Regions from separate parts of the Ruegeria sp. A5 genome, predicted to be linked through region 3. Evidence: riboswitches for the same ligand, from Rfam matches in the RefSeq annotation. Region 3 holds a riboswitch; each other region holds the start of a gene.
The links. Region 3 has a riboswitch for cobalamin ahead of ACR0AY_RS08615 (DUF1636 family protein). Riboswitches for the same ligand answer to the same signal wherever they lie in the genome.

Region 1 (6,062 bases), on a different contig from region 3:
ATCCTTCCGCTCGCGCTGCTCAGCTTGCTTCTTGCGGCGATCCTCAGCAGATACAGCTTCACCCATAGACGTCTTCTCCGGTAGAGGAATTTTGCAACGCTTCAACCAGATCAACCCAGTCCGGTCTGGCTCTCAATTCTTCGGCTTTCGATCTGTGCCACTCACATGCTTGGTGATGGAGGTCTGCCAATTGCGGATCTGCCATCATCTCAGATTTGATGTCGTGCATAGCCGGCATGTGTTCCAGAATTGAGCGATCCTCAACATCATTGTGGTTCATCATGAGCCAGTACTTGAGCCCTTGATCCTGCCCCACATGATTGGTGCGCCCACGGTCGCGCTTGACTAAAAAGCTATCAGTGCTGCGCACAGCATAATGATGAATGCGCGCGAATTCATGGCTGAAACCACGCCATGCTTTCCATTTCACTTGGTCTGCTGGGTAGAGGTTCCCGCCCGAATCCCGCCACAACACCCCTTCGTATGGCGCGTCAGGGTTCGGTGCATCTTCTGGATTGATCCTGGGACGATGGGCGCGAAAACGGCTGAATTTCCCATTGTTGCGGAACAGCGTTTTGAACCCTTTGGTCCGGTGATGCGGATAGCCGTCTTCCGTGGCGGCCAGAAAGAAAGTCTCAGGTACAGGTCGATCAACGAAATCGTTCTGACCTGCGTTTCCGAACATGCGCCAGCAGATCGAGATCGCGTCCGCCACGCCGCTGGCCTCAACGAGGCTTCTTATATCACTATTGGGCAAACGGATATTGATATACTCGTCCACATCCAAACTGAGAATCCAATCCGATGACAGATAGCTTGGGTGATTCCGCGCAAGCGAAAATGCACGAACCTGCGGCGCGGCGCGCGGACCCAGTCTGTTTCGTTCGTGGTGAGCCCAGCCAAGCGCTTGCAACCGTTCGCCCATGGCATCGGTACCATCAGCGCAATCATTGGTATAAATCAGAATGTCATCAAAGCCGATTGCGTGGTTGTAGGCCACCCAATCGATCATGAAAGGCCCTTCGTTCTTCATCGTTGTTACGATGAGAAAGGTCTCATTCGTCATAAGTTGTTCTCTTGCCTGTGCCGGTGTCGGACTCCTGTCGACCTATTTAGAATAGCACCATAATTTTGTCCAACCAGGTCGCCAGACAACCGCAATGCTTGCCGATTAATTGATCTACCGATTCTGCGGGATCACCTCGTAACCCGGTTCTTCTGGCTCGTCGTCCAGCATCTCGGTTGGGAACCCTGGCGCTTGGATCTCCAGTCCGGTCGCGTCCTCTAGCCGCCTGATGATGTTCGGGGACAGTTCACGCTCACCATATCGCGCGATGCCATCTTCGAAAATCTTGATCATCAATGGGTTTATCTCAAGAGGAACTCCGGCACGGTCGGCGACCTCCTGAAACAGACCGATATCTTTTTTCACCAGGTCCATGGTGAAGGAAATATCGCGCGAGCCGTTCAGGATGACCTGACTTTCGGTCTCGTGCACGAAGGATGTGCCTGACGATATCTTAATCGCCTCATAGGTGGTTCCAAGGTCCATGCCGGCGGCCTTGGCTGTCACCAATGCCTCGGCGCAGGTGATCAGGTTGGCGGTAGCCAGATAATTGGTCAACACCTTCAGAATAGAGGCCGAGCCCAGATCGCCCGTGTGCAAAATGCGCCGCCCCATGGTGGTCAGGAAAGGCAGGATACGTTCAAAAGTCTCACGATCACAGCCTGCGAAGATCGAGATATTACCCGTCGCTGCCCGGTGACATCCGCCCGAAACCGGGCAATCCACCGCTGCGCCGCCTCGTTCGATGACCATTGCGCCAAGGCGTTTGACTTCGGCTTCGTCGGTGGTCGACATTTCCATCCAGATTTTGCCAGGGCCGACCCCTGGCAACATTTCCTGCATCACCGCATCCGAGGCCGCAGGAGAAGGCAAACAGGTTATAACAGCATCGCAATCGCGCATCAGTTGCGCCGGGCTTTTGGCGGCTTTGGCACCCTTGGCGACGAATTCGGTCACCAGATCCGGGTTCAGGTCATGAACCGTCAGATCGATACCGTTTCGTAGCAGCGATCCAGATAGCTTGCCCCCTACATTCCCCAGCCCGATAAACCCTACTTTCATGCGCGGTATCCTCCTGTTCGCATCTTGCTGCCATGCCAGCACGTCGTAGCAGAAGTATCATGCCGCCCAGCGACCCCGACAGGTCGCTTTTTATCCGCTTTTTCACGGATCGGCGCGACTCGCTTGACAAGCAACCCTGCCCTGCCGCATGTCCCTTTCGTTGGTGTCTGCGAGAGCAGATGAAAAGGGAATGCGTCAGCGGTTTTTGCCGTCAAACGCAGCCGCCCCCGCGACCGTGACCGGAGAGGGTGCCCAAAGCCACTGGCAGTATGGCCGGGAAGGCGGGACATCCGGCAGAGGCCTCCTCTGAAATCCGCAAGCCGGGAGACCTGCCAACGCCCGAAGATGAAACCGGACGGGGTGTTCCGGTGTGGGGCTGTGATCGGCCCGCATGAAACCCCGTCCCCCACGAAGAGGATTTGGGGGGATGAGAGACATGACCGAGACCGCACCGGTCGAACTGCTGGTTTGCACTACCTGCCGTCGCGGGCTGCCTGTCGAGGATGACGCCCAGCGCCCCGGCACGTTGCTGCACAAGGCGCTTGAACAGGCGGGCCTGCCCGAAGGCATTACCTTGAAAGCTGTGGAATGCCTGTCGAATTGCGATGAAGGCTGCTCGATCGTGCTACGCGGAGGACCGGATCGCTGGACTTTCGTGTATGAGCATCTGAACGAGATCGACCATGTCGAAACCATCGTCGAAGGCGCAGCCAAATACCTCGCCACCGAGGACGGTTTGGTCAAATGGCGTGAACGTCCTGAACATTTCCGCAAAAACTGTGCGGCCCGCATTCCCCCGATTGGAGCCCTGAAATGAGCAATCTCGAGAAACTCCCCGTCACTGTGATCACCGGCTTTTTGGGCTCGGGCAAAACCACACTGGTGCGCCATCTGATGCAGAACCCGCAGGGCAAGCGGCTGGCGGTGGTCGTCAACGAATTCGGCGATGTCGGCGTCGATGGCGATATCCTGAAATCCTGCGCCATTCCTGATTGCCCCGCAGAAAACATCATGGAACTGGCCAATGGTTGCATCTGCTGCACCGTGGCCGATGATTTCATCCCGACCATTGAAGCCCTGATGGCACTAGAGCCGCGTCCCGATCACATCCTGATCGAAACCTCCGGTCTTGCCCTGCCAAAACCGTTGTTGAAGGCGTTCGACTGGCCCGATATCCGCTCGAAAATTACCGTCGATGGCGTGATTGCTCTGGCCGATGCCGAGGCTGTGGCCGCTGGTCGGTTCGCTCCGAATGTCGAGGCGGTGGATGCGCAACGCATGGCAGATGACTCGATTGATCATGAAACGCCCTTGTCCGAGGTGTTCGAGGATCAGATTTCCTGCGCCGACATCATTCTGCTGACCAAGCCCGATCTGGCTGGCCCGGAAGGCGTTGCGAAAGCGAAAGAGATCATCGCCGCCGAAGCGCCCCGCCCCATGCCCGTGGTCGAAGTGGCCGAGGGTGCCGTGGACGTCCGCGTCGTGCTGGGTCTAGAAGCCGCGGCCGAGGATGACATGGACGCGCGTCCCAGCCATCACGACGGCCATCACGATCACGAGCATGACGATTTCGAAAGCATCATCGTTGAACTGCCCGAGCAAACCGATCCGATTGATCTGGTCGCCAAGATTGAACGATTGGCCAACGAGTTGAATATCCTGCGCGTCAAAGGCTATGCCGCCGTTCAGGGCAAGCCCATGCGCCTACTGGTTCAGGCCGTCGGTGCGCGCGTGCGTCACCAATATGACCGCCTGTGGGAGCCCGGCGAAGACCGTCGCTCGCGCCTTGTGGTCATTGCCGAGCATGACGATATCAAAGAGGCCGAGATCCGCGATATCCTCGTGGGTGTAACCGAGGCTGCCGAGTAAGACTTATGCACGTCGTCTTCCGCGAAAGCCATGGGCTCGAAGAAACCGAGACCCCGACCGATCTGGGTCAGAGCCCGGCGGACCTGGTGGTGCTGTCCTTTTCCGACAGTGACCTTGGCGCTTTCGCGGCGGGATGGCATCGTGGAGGTGGGCCTGAAGGACGCATGCCAACGATGCGGCTGGCCAATCTGACGGCGCTGAAGCATCCCCTCTCAGTCGACACATATGTCGAGCAGACACTGGAGGGCGCAAAGGGCATCCTGATCCGTCTGATCGGTGGAGTGCCCTATTGGGCGTACGGCTTGCAGCAGGTTCTGGCGCTGGCGCAGGCCAAAGGGATTGCACTGGCCGTACTGCCCGCAGACGGTCGCGAGGATACGCGGCTGGATGATTACTCTACCCTGCCTGTCTCGACCCTGCGGCGGCTGGCGCATCTGTGCGACACCGGCGGTGAGGTCGCGGCGCAGGCCGCTCTGGCGCAGATGGCACTGGCTGCGGGGTTGTATGCAGGTCCGGTCATGGGCGCCAAGACCATCCCCGAATGCGGTGCCTGGTGCCCAGATCACGGCGTGATCCCTGCAGAAAACGCTCTGCCCGGTGATGCGAAACGTATCATCGTAACCTTCTATCGTGCTTATCTGACCTCGGCGGACACAGCCCCAATCGCAGCGCTGATCCGCAGCTTGCGCGCGCGAGGTTTTGAGGCCGTCGGCCTGTTTGCCCCGTCGCTCAAAGCACCAAATGCCGCCGATTGGCTGCGCGAGACTATTGTGGCGCTGAAGCCTTCGGCGATCGTCAACGCCACCTCATTCTCAGGCAAGGGCGCATCAGGCACCTCACCTCTCGATGTGGCAGAGGTGCCGGTCTTTCAGGTCGCGCTGGCCACCTCACGCCGCAAAGCGTGGGCCGAAGCGGAACGCGGCCTTTCGCCTGCCGATCTTGCCATGCATGTGGTCCTTCCGGAAGTGGACGGGCGGATCAACGCGGGCATCGTATCGTTCAAAGAGCCGGGCAAACGCGACCCGCATCTCGAATATTCTCGTTTCGCTCATCGGGCTGAACCCGAACGGATCGAAGCCATCATCAACCGCATCTCCGGCTGGCTGAACCTTCACGACAAACCCAAAGCGGAGCAGGTTCCGGCGCTGGTTCTATCGACCTATCCCGGCAAAGACTGGCAGATGGCACATGCAGTGGGTCTGGATGCGCTGGCCTCGGCTGAGGCAATGTTGCTCGATCTGCAAGGCGAAGGGTATGACACCGCGCCTGCCGAGCCAATTGCTGAAACTCTTCTTGATGCCCGGATTTCATGGCCGCTAGAGGATTATCAGGCGGCGCTGGCGGCGCTGCCGGAAACACACCGCGCCGATCTCAATAAGGTTTGGGGCACTCCCAAAGACGACCCTGCTTTCACAAACGGCGCGTTCCACTTCACTGCGCTGCGTCGCGGAAAGGCTCTGATCGCGCTGCAGCCCGAGCGCGGCACACCCGAACTGCGCGATGACGACTATCACGATCTGTCGCGCACACCGCGCCACGCCTACGTCGCCTTTTACTTGTGGTTGCGCAAAGGATTGGTCGCGGATGCGCTGATCCATATCGGCGCGCATGGCACGCTGGAATGGTTGCCGGGAAAATCAGTCGCCTTGTGCAACGAATGTTGGCCCGAGGCGTTAATCGGCGATCTGCCGGTGATCTACCCCTTCATTGTCAACGACCCCGGCGAGGCCGCGCAGGCCAAGCGTCGGATCGGGGCGGTCACGTTGGGCCATATCCCACCCCCGATGAAGGAAAGCGGCACACCAGATCGCATGGTGCGGCTGGAATCGCTGTTGGACGAGTTCTCGAACGCGGACGGGCTAGACCCCAAACGCCGCGATCGCCTGCAGGAAGATATCCGGGACGAGGCGCAGGCGATCGGGCTGGAAAGCGATCTTGGCCTCGATCAGGCCACCTGTACCGCCGAGGCGATCACGCGCATTGACCGATTTGTCTGTGACATCAAGGAAAGCCAGTTCGGTGATGGGCTGCATATCTTTGGGCGCGTCCCCGATGAGACGGGCAA
Region 2 (6,062 bases), on a different contig from region 3:
CTTCTGACGGGTTGCCATTTTCAGGGGATGCACCTATATCGGCTTTGAGAGGTTGGCGCGGGCGAGCGCCTCGCCAACCTGGTCAGGTCCGGAAGGAAGCAGCCACAACGAGCCCCGCTTGGGTCGATGTCCAACCTCTCACTTAGAACCTATCAGCCGCAGGAGGGCGTTTATGATTGTAACAAAAACCCTTCGGGCAGACCGGTTCTGATCCTTTCCGATCAATTGACTGCCTGAACACGTCACCGGCGGATGCGCGATTGCCATTCGACGGGATTGCTGTTTCTGATCACAGGCAGACCAATGTTACTTTCCTTATCGGACCTCGGATGGTCCTCTCATTTCGCGGCTCAGCATACGGCTGATCCGTCACTTCTTCCGTATCGCATCTCGGCCGTACACCGGGATCGACTGATCGGGCTGAGCCCTGAAGGTGAATCGCCTTTGTTATCTCTGGATCAATCAACCGGTGCATATGCCGTCGGAGATTGGGTTCTGGTGGATGAAAACAAACGAATACGCCGTATGCTGGACCGGCGAAGCCTGCTTCAACGCCGAGCGGCAGGTACCGGAGCTGCAGCGCAGTTGATCGCTGCAAATGTAGACGTGCTGTTCATCGTCAGTTCCTGCAACGCCGATTTTAATCTGCCACGATTGGAGCGGTATCTTGCGCTGGCGCATCAGTCAGGCTGCTATCCGGTGGTCGTTCTGACCAAATCGGACATGTGCGATGATCCGAGCCTTTATGTAGATCAAGCCCAATCGCTCGCCCCGTTTCTGACGGTACTTGCGGTCAACGCGCTGGATCACGGCGATCTCGAACAAGTTCTGTCGTGGTGTCCGAAAGGACAAACCAGCGCCTTGCTTGGATCATCCGGCGTTGGGAAAACGACGCTCGCCAACGGGATGACGGGGCAGGATCAGGCCACCGCAGGTATCCGTGAAGATGATGCGCGCGGCAGGCACACAACAACTGCACGCGCCTTGCATCGCATGCGCAATGGCGGCTGGCTGATCGATACGCCCGGCATGCGCGCGTTGCGTCTGCTGGATGCGCAGGAGGGGTTGGATGAGGTATTTTCGGACATCTCAGACCTCAGCCTGGATTGCCGCTTCTCGGATTGTCAGCACGAGACTGAGCCCGGATGTGCGGTGCAGGCGGCAATCGACGCTGGTACGCTTGATCCCGCGCGGCTGGACCGCTGGCGCAAGCTGCGGCGCGAAGACCAACACAATTCCGCTTCGGTGGCGCAGGCCCGCGCCCGCGACAAGGCGTTCGGCAAGATGGTGCGCAGCGTGATGCACGAGAAAAAATCCCGTAAAGGGCTATAACGAAGCTGGGCACCGACCTACCGGTGCCCAGCGCTATCAGGCGATCAGTCTAGGCCAGACTGCCGCATTCCGTCTTGCGAGTGCACCGATATGGCCGATCTTGGACACTCCGAATTCGCTTGGTGCAAGCAGATGGCGCCCGGCTTTGGGTCCATAGAGATCGGCAAGACGCCAGACAGCATCCGGCGGCACCATTTCATCATCTGCGAAGGTAAACAGATCGACACGTTTGCCCAAGTCTTTCCAGCGGGCGGCGGGCAGTGTCGTGCCGATCTCTGGCACATAGCTTTTGGGGGCGGTGCACCATTTGCGCCATTGCCAATAGACTTGGGCAGGCAGGTCCGATCCAAACCCGACCAACCGCCCGGGCAGGTAGCCAAGCGCCTTGACCACCAGCGGCGCGTGACCATACCAGAACAACGCCGCCAAAGCGCGATAAGGCCAAGGGTGATCCGCCAGCGTTACCAGACCCGAACAGACACAGATCATCCTGTCGATCTGATCGATATCGGGTTGGATCGGGCCAAACATTCCGCCCAAGGAATGACCGATGCTCCATAGCTTGGCCTGCGGAAACCGTCGGCGCATCTCGGCCCGGGCGGATGGAATGTCGATCAACGCCCAATCGGCCATGGTGACATTTGACCGCTTTTGCGAACCCACCAAAGAGTGACCAAAATCCCGGTAATCGTAAGTCAGGCAGGCCATGCCCTGTTCTTCGGCGAGCCATCGGGCGAAGTACTGATAGTAATCCCTCGGCACCCCAGTCGCACCGTTTATGACGACCACCTTTTCGGGGTCGGCAACCGGACGGTAAAGCCGCGCCGACAACATTGCCGGGTCGGACGGGATCTGAAAATCCTCGGTCACAACCGCCTGCTGTGTGTCCAACATGGTGCCCTCCAATACCGACTGAACTGATCAGTTCACCCGAAGCGCCTCAAGTCAAGGTTGACGTGGCTGGACCGTACGTCACTTGCCTGACGCAATCTTCTTGACTCGGGCACGGCGCAGCCGCTAGCCATGTCGCGATGGTTCTCGCGCCCAATCGGGCCGGGATGAAAAGGGAACACGGTGCGGTTCTGCCCGGATAAATCCGGAAAGAACCTAGTCCGAGGCTGCCCCCGCAACTGTAAGCGGAGAGCAATGCCGAGATACCACTGGCCTTGAAGGCTGGGAAGGTCGGCAAAGCGATGACCCGCAAGTCAGGAGACCTGCCATCGGATGTAGAACCGAAACTCGGGAGGGGTGTCCGGGACGGGTTTGATCGTGCTCCGCAACGACCAACCTGTGCCACGCCCTCGCCTTGCGCGCGGAGGGCGCATTGATGATCTGGAAGACCAAAACACACGAATTCGCGGCGACCGTGTGCCAACGTACTGGCGCACCCTGCCCCGCATTGGCACAGATGGCGCGGGCTCTGACGCAGGCCATGTCCGCCACAAAACCGGTCACGAAAACTGAGTTTGTGATTGAAGGCACCATAGATCTGTCGCACTGCCCGGAAGGATGCACCGCCCGCTTTCGCGCCCAATGCGACCAGATACGTGTATTCTGCGGAACCGATCCTGAAATCGATACCGGCCGGCTGGATGACTACGCAGACATGATGTTCGGAACCGAGTACCACAGCCTACCTGCAGACCTGCTAAGGAATCCTCCTTGCGCCATGCTTGAGGCTTCGCTTCTGGTGCAGCACAACGGTGGCGAAATCTCGCCACATGTTGGTGTCTAAGCCGTCAAACGGCTTGAACACGGGCCGGTTCAACGGCCCAAAGCATCTGGGCATTTGTCTCGACTGCGCAAGGACGCACCGTACGCAATCGCTTCAATGCCGCCTCAGGCCGTTCACCGCATTCAACCATCAGACGCAGAACCACCATCCCGGATCGGCCACAGCCACCACGGCAATGCACTAGCACACGGCCACCACCTGACAACGCCTGACGTGCGGTCGCGCCAACGCGAGGCCAGCGGTCCAAAATCTCTTTGGGTGGCGTGCCAAAATCTTCGATCGGCAAATGCACCCATCTGCTGGCACGCCCCTGAATATCAGCGCCAAAATTCCGCGCGCCATCTTGAATCATCTCAACCTCAGTCGTCATCGAGATCACAAGCCCGGGCTTCCAGTCTGCGATAAGATCAAGGTCTTCTGTATACGTTCCTCCACGCCCAGGCATCGAGGACAAGGCCAAGGTGCCTCCGCCAACCTGCAACGCATAAACCACCAGTTGCGACATAATCTCCCCCCAAACAAACTTCACCCAACAACATACTGGTCCAGTAAATAGAATAGAGTGGATTTTAGCCGCATACCCACGCATTCCAAAATGAAAATCGTCCCGGCTGGCTGTGGACGCGGGCGGCGGGGGCCTCTACGCTGCGGCGTAACGCGAATCCGACAGAGCAGACATGACCGAGACGCCCAGCCCCGCCTACCAGGTTCTTGCCCGTAAATACCGCCCCGAAACCTTTGCCGATCTGGTCGGTCAGGACGCCATGGTGCGCACTCTGAAAAACGCCTTCGAGGCGGACCGGATCGCGCAGGCCTTCATCATGACCGGTATCCGCGGTACCGGCAAGACGACGACCGCTCGGATCATAGCCAAGGGTATGAACTGCATCGGTCCCGATGGCAGCGGCGGCCCTACCACCGAACCCTGCGGTCAATGTGAACACTGCGTAGCCATCATGGAGGGCCGCCATGTCGATGTGATGGAGATGGACGCCGCCAGCCGCACCGGTGTCAATGACATCCGCGAGATCATCGACAGCGTACGCTATCGCGCTGCGTCCGCGCGCTACAAGATCTATATCATCGACGAGGTTCACATGCTGTCGACCAGCGCTTTCAACGCGCTGCTCAAGACGCTGGAAGAACCCCCCGAACACGTGAAGTTCATCTTTGCCACCACCGAGATTCGCAAGGTCCCGGTGACCGTCCTGTCCCGTTGCCAGCGCTTTGATCTGCGCCGGATCGAGCCGGAGGATATGATCGGTCTGCTGCGCAAGATTGCAGATGCCGAAGGGGCGCAGATTGCCGAGGATGCGTTATCGTTGATCACCCGGGCCGCCGAGGGATCAGCGCGGGATGCGACCTCACTGCTGGATCAGGCGATCTCGCACGGGGCCGGTGAAACCAGCGCGGATCAGGTGCGCGCCATGCTCGGGCTGGCTGATCGGGGCCGGGTGCTGGATCTGATGGATATGATCCTGCGCGGCGATGCTGCAGGCGCGTTGACCGAGCTGAGCGGGCAATATGCCGAAGGGGCTGATCCACTCGCCGTCTTACGCGATCTGGCTGAAATCACGCATTGGGTATCGGTGGTCAAGATCACCCCGGATGCCGCCGAAGATCCCACCGTTTCCCCCGACGAACGCGCCCGAGGTCAACAAATGGCCGAGGCTCTGCCCATGCGAGTCCTTACACGCATGTGGCAAATGCTGCTGAAAGCGCTTGAGGAAGTTCCCGCCGCACCCAACGCAATGATGGCTGCGGAAATGGCCGTGATCCGCCTGACCCATGTGGCCGACTTGCCTAGCCCGGAGGAGCTGATCAAGCGTCTGCAAGATACGCCTCCGCCGCCCAATGGTGGCCCCGGCAAGGGAATCGGTGCGCCGGGACATGCTCCTGCCGCGCCACAGGCTGTGGCCCGACCGGCCTATGCCGCATCGGGAATCGGCGGCAACGCAGGCGGGCCAACAGCCGCGCTAGCCCAAGATGTGCAGGCAGCTCTGGCACGCTATCCAACATTTGAACATGTGGTCGAACTGATCCGAGCCAACCGGGACGTGAAGTTGTTGGTCGAGGTTGAAAACGGCGTGCGTCTGGTATCCTACCAACCAGGCAGGATCGAGTTCGCCCCAACCGACAACGCCCCGACCGACCTGTCACAACGATTGGGCGCGTCGCTGCAGCGTTGGACGGGCAACCGGTGGGCCGTTTCTATTGTCGCTGAGGGCAACGCACCGACCATTGCCGAGGTACGGGACGCTGCAGACTTGGCACTGAAGGCCGAGGCTGAACAGCATCCTCTGGTGCAAGCAGTGCTGACTCATTTCCCGAAAGCGCGGATCAAGAGCATCGAAACCGCAGAACAACGCGCCGCTCAAGTCGAAACCGAAGCCCTGCCCGAGGTCGAAGACGAATGGGACCCGTTCGAAGAAGACTAAGCTTCGAGCATAAGCGCACCTCAACCAAATGCTCCCGCACCCGCCACGGGCCATCGGCTGGCGCCGACCTGAGCGGCTATGGGCCCTGCAGCGCGCCTTACGCACTGCCGGGCCTAACGGGAGGAAAGGTCTTGCCAAAGACCTTGACGACGGGCGGGAGTATCCTGACCTCTTGTGCCGCGCGGTTACGCTTCGTATCTAGGCCACAAATCGAGTGACAGGAGATTACCGATGCTAAAAGGTTTAGGCGGCCTGGGTGACATGGCCAAGATGATGAAATCCGCGCAGGATCTGCAGACCAAGATGACTGACATGCAGGAAGAGCTGAACACCATCATGGTTGTCGGCGAATCCGGTGCCGGGCTGGTCAAGGCCACCGCGACCGCCAAGGGCGAGTTGAAAGGTCTGGATATCGACCCGTCGATCTTTAACGGTGACGATAAGGAAGTAGTCGAAGACCTCATCCTCGCCGCGATCAAGGACGCCCAAACCAAGGCGCAGGAACGTTCGCAGGCAGAAATGGCCAAGCTGACCGAAAGCATGGGCCTGCCCGCAGA
Region 3 (6,062 bases):
CGACAAAACCAATCACCCCGGCTACGGAAACAAACACGGCCGTTGCCAACGCTGCGGTGAAAAACATGCTGAACCGCAGACCCCGAACCGGCACACCCAGAGTAGCGGCAGTCAAATCCCCGGTCAGCAGCGCATCCAACCAGCGGCTGCGATAAAGCGAATAGCTCAGGATCAGCAGCAGACCGATGCACACCAGCGGGAACGTCTCCCAACGGGCCAGGCCCAGCCCCCCCAGCATCCAGAAGATGACAGAATGGGCGGCGCGGCTATCGCCGGCGAAAATCAGATAGTTGGTGATGGCCGAAAACAAAAACGACACAGCCAGACCCGCAAGGATCAGCTTCTCCGGTGCGCTGGTGCGAAGCCCATGAACCAGCGCCAGCACGATGCCCGACGCCACAAGACCGCCGCAAAAGGCAGCCAGCGGCAGAGTCCAGAAACCCAGAATATCTCCGGTCACGGTAATTACAAACACCGCCCCCGCTGCCGCGCCCGAGGACAGGCCGAACAGAAATGGATCGGCAAGGTCATTACGTGTGGTCGTTTGCAGCACCACGCCAACGATGCCCAGCCCGGCACCGATCACGGCTGCAAACAACGCGCGGGGCAATCGCAGGTCGAATACGATCCTATGCAGCGGTGACATCTCTCCGTCCTGCAACCCGGTACCGCGCAATATCGCGGTGAAGGTGTCGGACAAAGGAATCGAGGTTGTGCCGTAGATCGTGGAAATCAGCAAAAGGGCGGTCAGAACGACCGCCCCCAGCAACAACGTCAGGCCCAGTCGGCCCATATTAGCTCTGACCCGGATGCATCGCGCGCGCCATCTTCGAGATCGCTTCGATATTTGCCGGTCCCGGCGTCAGCTCTTCGTAGCGCAATCCGATCCAGCGTTCGTTCTTGACGGCATCAGTCTGCGACATGACGGGATGCTCCTGCAGGAACTTGAAAGTGTCCTCGGCACCATTGCCGGTCTGATAATCCAACAAAACCAGGAATTCCGGGTTCGATGCGGCAACGGCCTCCCACGAAGTGCGGCCCCAGCTCGTGTCCATGTCATGAGTGACATTTTCACCACCGGCGGCTGTGATCATCGCATCGGGAATCGCGAATTTACCGGCGGTAAACGGAGCATCTGCAGGACCATCCAGAAGAAAGACGCGGGGCCTGGGCAGTTCAGCAGTCTTGGCTTCGATCGCTGCCAGCTGCTCTTTCCAGCCCGAGACCAGAGCTTCGGCCTTGTCTTCGACTTGCATCACCTTGCCCAAGCGCAACACATCGCCAAACAGAAGATCCATGCTGGCTTCGGGGCGATCCTTGTCCAGATGGACGCAGCTTTCCGTCAGGATCATGGTCTTGATCCCAAAGGGCTCCAGCGTGTCCGGCGTCACATCGCCACCCGGCTTCATGCCATAGTACCAACCGGCAAAGAACAGGTCGGGCTCAACTGCCACAAGGTTTTCGACGGTCGGATATTTCGGCGCAAGCTCGGGGATGTCGCCGCGCAGCGCGTCAAAATCGGGGCTGGTCTTGTACCAGCCGGTGATACCGGTCAGGCCGACGATCTTGTCCTGCAGATCCAGCGCAAAGGCCATGTCGGTCATGTTCATGTCATGCACAACCAGACGCTCGGGTGCTGCGTCAAAGACCAGAGGTTCGCCGCAATTGTCTACGGTGACTTCTTGTGCAGCGGCACCGCTTGCCATGGCAGTGGCCAACGCCACGGACCAGATGTGTTTCATCCCAGTGTGTTCCTTTGATTAAGTTGAGACTGTGGTTCTTCGAATATCAAGCGCAGGGATCACGCGGCCTTCATGGTGAAAGCAGAGGAAATCAACGCCAAAGGTTTCGCGGACCCGTTCAGGTGTCAGCACCTCATTCACCAAGCCAAATCCGATCATGCGGGTGGATTTCATCAGCGCCACATGGGTGGCGAATTCGGGGATCATGACCAGATCGTGCACGATCATCACGACGGTGATCCCAAGCTCGGCGACCAGAGACAGCATCCGTCCCTTCGCATCGGGATCCAGATGGTTGGTCGGTTCGTCCAGAAACAGCAAGGACGGATTCTGCGCCAACGCACGCGCGATATGGGCGCGCTGACGTTCGCCTCCGGACAGCTGAGCCATGCGTTTGCCTGCCAAATTGGCAAGGCCGGTCAGGTCGAGAATCCGATCCAACTCATGCGCGTGACCTTCGGCTGAGCGGTCCGCACGGATGGGTATTTGCCCCAGCGCAACATAATCGCGTAACGCCAAGCGTCCGTCGGGTAGTTCCTGCTGACCGACCACGGCAATCGTGCGCGCACGTTCTTTGGCAGAGAGCTGTTTCAGGCTGCGCCCTTTGATCCGAACATCGCCAAGCGCCAACGGCTCAGCACCGCACAAGAGATTGAGAAGTGTCGTTTTTCCCGCCCCGTTCGGGCCGGCGATGGCCAGAATGGCCCCCTCGCCCAACTCGAACGAGACGCCCCGCAGCAGGACATCGCCGTTAAGGGCGTAATACTCTAGATTTTCGGCAACCAGAAAGGATGGCATCGTCATTCCAACGCCCCCTGTTCAATCCGCGGCATGCGCGAGAGGGTCTTTCTGAACAACGCCCGCGGGCGGTCAGTGGCATTTGTCCAGCCATCCGGGCTTTCACGGTATTGCGCCGCAAACTCGACCAGGGCCTGCACCTCATCCGCGGTCTGAATGCCGCCAAAAAGGTATTGGGCCTTACCTACGGCCTGAAATCCGACCGTTCTGGGGCTATCGCAGCCTGCCATGCAAGCCGACGCGCGGATTGCAAAGCCAAAAGGCAATTTATCGGCCAATGCGTCGCAAATCGCATCAACGGGCTGCCCATCAGCGCAACTTTGGCAAACCAGAATGAAATGATCAGGCGTATCTGGCATGGTCCACTCCACTTGTTTCCAAGCACATGCGGAAGCTGCCGGTTATGTAAACACGTGTTTGACGTGCCATCAAAGCCTCCTTCCAGGACGCCCCGCCCCGGGTTGGTTAAACATCTGATGGCAGGTCTCCTGACTTGCGGGTCCGCGCTCGGCCAACCTTCCCGATCCTGTGGACCAGTGGCTGTTTGGCCTTGCTCACCGCTTACAGTTGCGGGGGCAGTTACGGAATTGGCACCTTTTGGCAAGCCTCACCGTATTCCCTTTTCATCCCGCGGCAACGCCACCGGGAACCATCAATCGATTGAGTGCCCGAGAACACCGGACACGTCAATGATAAAGTCGAAGGCACCCAACTCTGGTCGAGGATCGAGCGCCGCCAACCACGTGTCCGAAGCACCAACCGAATAGCTTGGGCTGCGCGCCGAATTTGTCTGGCCACGGTTGTCCATAGTTGGTGTGTTTGGAAATTAGACAATCTGAGGTAAGCTGAACAAATTTAGAGGTTTAGCTTTGTCAGCACCTTACCCCTGTTTGATCATTGCCTGGGTTTATCCAAGGAGACGGTTCTTTGACACATGTTTCGCAAAACGCATTGCCGCCGGATATTGTTGATGATGTCATTGACCACAATCTCGAGGCCGTTGCACGGTGGAAAGGCCATCGCTTAAGGGCTCAGCATGGGCGCAGTCACGGGTGTGTGGCTGCAATATTCACCGTCAGAAACGATCTACCAGAACAGTTCCGTCACGGCCTGTTTGAACAGCCCGCAGCCTATTCAGCCGCACTTCGCTTTTCCAACGGCGCGCATCTGGATGACCGGAAATCGGATGCCCACGGGATGGCGATCAAGCTTTTTGACGTGCCTGGCCCCAAGCTGATCGACGCCGAAGCACTTGCGCATCTGGGGACCACACAACTCAGCGACGAGTTCGATTTTGTATTGGTCGATCAGGATGTGTTTCCCAGCTACGTCCCCGATGAATATGAGCGATTGGGCAGGCTTGTCGCCACATTACAAGCGGTCCAGCACGCGATCAAAGGGCGACGAAAATGGAGCCTTAGGTTGATCACCAAAGGGCTGCGCGCAGGATTTCGAGCCTTCCTCACTCGTGAAGGCAAGCGTCAGTTTCGCGTCGCGAGTGATTTCGCCTCGAACTATATGCACTCGCCTTTTGAGGTCCATTTCTGGTCGACAACACCGTATCGGCTGGGCCCCGATCTAACAGTCCGATACCTAGCCCGCAGCGCTAAACCAAAAGTTCCGGCACATCCGGTAGACGACCCAGATGGGATCGGGCAGTGTTTGCGGCAAGACGTGGCCGATGGAGATAATCACTTCGAGCTGTGTGTGATTGAGCCCCCGCGCCCGGCCGACGAATTCGATGTGCTAGACAATCGCATCCGGTGGGCATGCGATCCGCAACCAGATGCACCTCTTGATCCGTACCATCATACCGTCACGCCCGTGGCGGATATCACGATTCCCAAAGGTGCAGAATTTGATCCGCAGAATGGCGACGCGATGAGCTTCTCGCCCTGGCGTGTCACGGCAGATCACGAACCTTTAGGACCGATTAATGCGATCCGGCTCAGAACCTATCTGAGCCTGGCCCGCGCCCGGTTCCCGAACCGATGACCAAACGGAGATGTATTGATGCTGGACGTTGATGATCTGATCAAACTCGGATTCAAGATCTCCCCACCCGTTACGAGTTATTTGGCCGCGATCAGGCTTGCAAACGCCGCGAAGATCCACCGACCGCGGCCCTATACAATGGGCGCAGACTACACGACATGGCCCGGCGTGTTTTCCCATCGCTGGATCGGTCGGCATACGACGCCAGAAGACCTCTCACCCGTCCTGCCGTCGGAAAGCGAAGTTGCTGATCTCTTTCGCCGACGGACACAAATGGATGGCAGCCCGCTTACCTTGATGTGCCCGCAAGGATCGACACTATTGTTTATCTCGGCCGCACAATGGTTTACCGACAGTTTCCTTCGCACCTTTGGGGCGAAAGGACCGGTTGATCAGACGGATTCGAACCACGAAGTCGATCTGTGCCAAATCTACGGGCTGAACGATTTTCAGACCGACATGCTGCGCGAACGCGATCCCGATACCAATGAACTAACGCACCGGCTGGCCTTTCGTCTGGATACACAGGGCGAGATGTGGGCTCCGAAGCTGTTTCAAAAAAACCAATCCGGTGGTGTTAAGCTAGCACCCCCTTTTGATGGCAGTCTCGCCACTGGCGAGAATTGCGGAAAGCCGTTGCACGATCCCTGCAAGCTGTGGAATGCGGTGAAACGGGCGCATCCGGGTCTCAGCGATCACGCGATTGACCAGCTACTGCTCGATTTTCATGCAACCGGGCTCGATAATGGCAATGGTACCATAGGCTATATCGCGATCAATACACTGATGTTGCGCGCCCATAACACCTTTGCCGATCTGTTGTGGCGCGAAAAGCGCGGCATATCAGGCTGGGATAAAGAGCGTGTGTTCCAGACTACACGCTGCACCTTGATCGCATTGCTGATCAAGCTTGTGCTTGAGGACTACATCGCCCACATCGCCAATATGCCTTTCAAACTACCCGTTGGCGTCAATCGCTGGCAACCGTGGCATCATTCCAACCAGATCGCGATTGAGTTCAATTTGCTCTACCGCTGGCATTCGATGATCCCCGAGCGATTCATAATCGACGGCGCACAGGTTGGCCCGGAGGGGTTCAGATTCAATCCACGACTGGTCGAACAAACAGGTTTGGCGGAAATGATCCGATCATTGTCGCGCCAACCTGCGGCCCGCATGTCGCTGCGCAACACGCCCGATTTCCTGTTCCAAAGGCCTGCGCCCGGTGCTCCTGCCCCTGTCGAAGCTACAATTGCCCTGACGCGTAAGGCGCGTCTTCCGTCGCTGAACACTTATCGTCATCATTTCTGCCGCAAACCGCATTCAAGCTTTACTGAGATGGTTGGTGATCAGCCGTTTGCGGACGAATTGATTGCCGACCTGAGCCGGCTCTATTGCGACGTCAATAGGGTCGAGTTGTTCCCTGGTCTCTTTGCGGAACAGCACAAGGGCGATGTGATCATGGGCGATCTGATGACATCGATGGTGGCGTATGACGCGATCACGCAGCTTATGAACAACCCGATG

Region 1: it holds a riboswitch for cobalamin, as region 3 does, so the genes downstream of both, ACR0AY_RS12270 (DUF1636 family protein) here and ACR0AY_RS08615 (DUF1636 family protein) in region 3, are expected to answer to the same signal.
Region 2: it holds a riboswitch for cobalamin, as region 3 does, so the genes downstream of both, ACR0AY_RS17170 (hypothetical protein) here and ACR0AY_RS08615 (DUF1636 family protein) in region 3, are expected to answer to the same signal.

Annotation. Positions count from the first base shown of each region.
Region 1 is NZ_JBQGAV010000004.1:409,268-415,329, reverse strand. It holds gene ACR0AY_RS12285 (class I SAM-dependent methyltransferase) at 1-66, opposite strand, end outside; gene ACR0AY_RS12280 (glycosyltransferase family 2 protein) at 59-1,066, opposite strand; gene ACR0AY_RS12275 (NAD(P)-dependent oxidoreductase) at 1,181-2,167, opposite strand; cobalamin riboswitch at 2,273-2,479, shown strand; gene ACR0AY_RS12270 (DUF1636 family protein) at 2,565-2,945, shown strand; gene cobW (cobalamin biosynthesis protein CobW) at 2,942-3,997, shown strand; gene cobN (cobaltochelatase subunit CobN) at 4,003-6,062, shown strand, end outside.
Region 2 is NZ_JBQGAV010000008.1:136,108-142,169, reverse strand. It holds gene ACR0AY_RS17190 (bifunctional 2',3'-cyclic-nucleotide 2'-phosphodiesterase/3'-nucleotidase) at 1-7, shown strand, start outside; RNA gene ffs (signal recognition particle sRNA small type) at 46-144, shown strand; gene rsgA (ribosome small subunit-dependent GTPase A) at 304-1,332, shown strand; gene ACR0AY_RS17175 (serine aminopeptidase domain-containing protein) at 1,369-2,226, opposite strand; cobalamin riboswitch at 2,348-2,568, shown strand; gene ACR0AY_RS17170 (hypothetical protein) at 2,660-3,067, shown strand; gene ACR0AY_RS17165 (phosphatase domain-containing protein) at 3,072-3,572, opposite strand; gene ACR0AY_RS17160 (DNA polymerase III subunit gamma/tau) at 3,745-5,505, shown strand; gene ACR0AY_RS17155 (YbaB/EbfC family nucleoid-associated protein) at 5,737-6,062, shown strand, end outside.
Region 3 is NZ_JBQGAV010000003.1:39,791-45,852, reverse strand. It holds gene ACR0AY_RS08630 (iron ABC transporter permease) at 1-793, opposite strand, end outside; gene ACR0AY_RS08625 (ABC transporter substrate-binding protein) at 795-1,742, opposite strand; gene ACR0AY_RS08620 (ABC transporter ATP-binding protein) at 1,761-2,546, opposite strand; gene ACR0AY_RS08615 (DUF1636 family protein) at 2,543-2,899, opposite strand; cobalamin riboswitch at 3,002-3,209, opposite strand; gene ACR0AY_RS08610 (hypothetical protein) at 3,193-3,348, opposite strand; gene ACR0AY_RS08605 (catalase family protein) at 3,468-4,535, shown strand; gene ACR0AY_RS08600 (peroxidase family protein) at 4,554-6,062, shown strand, end outside.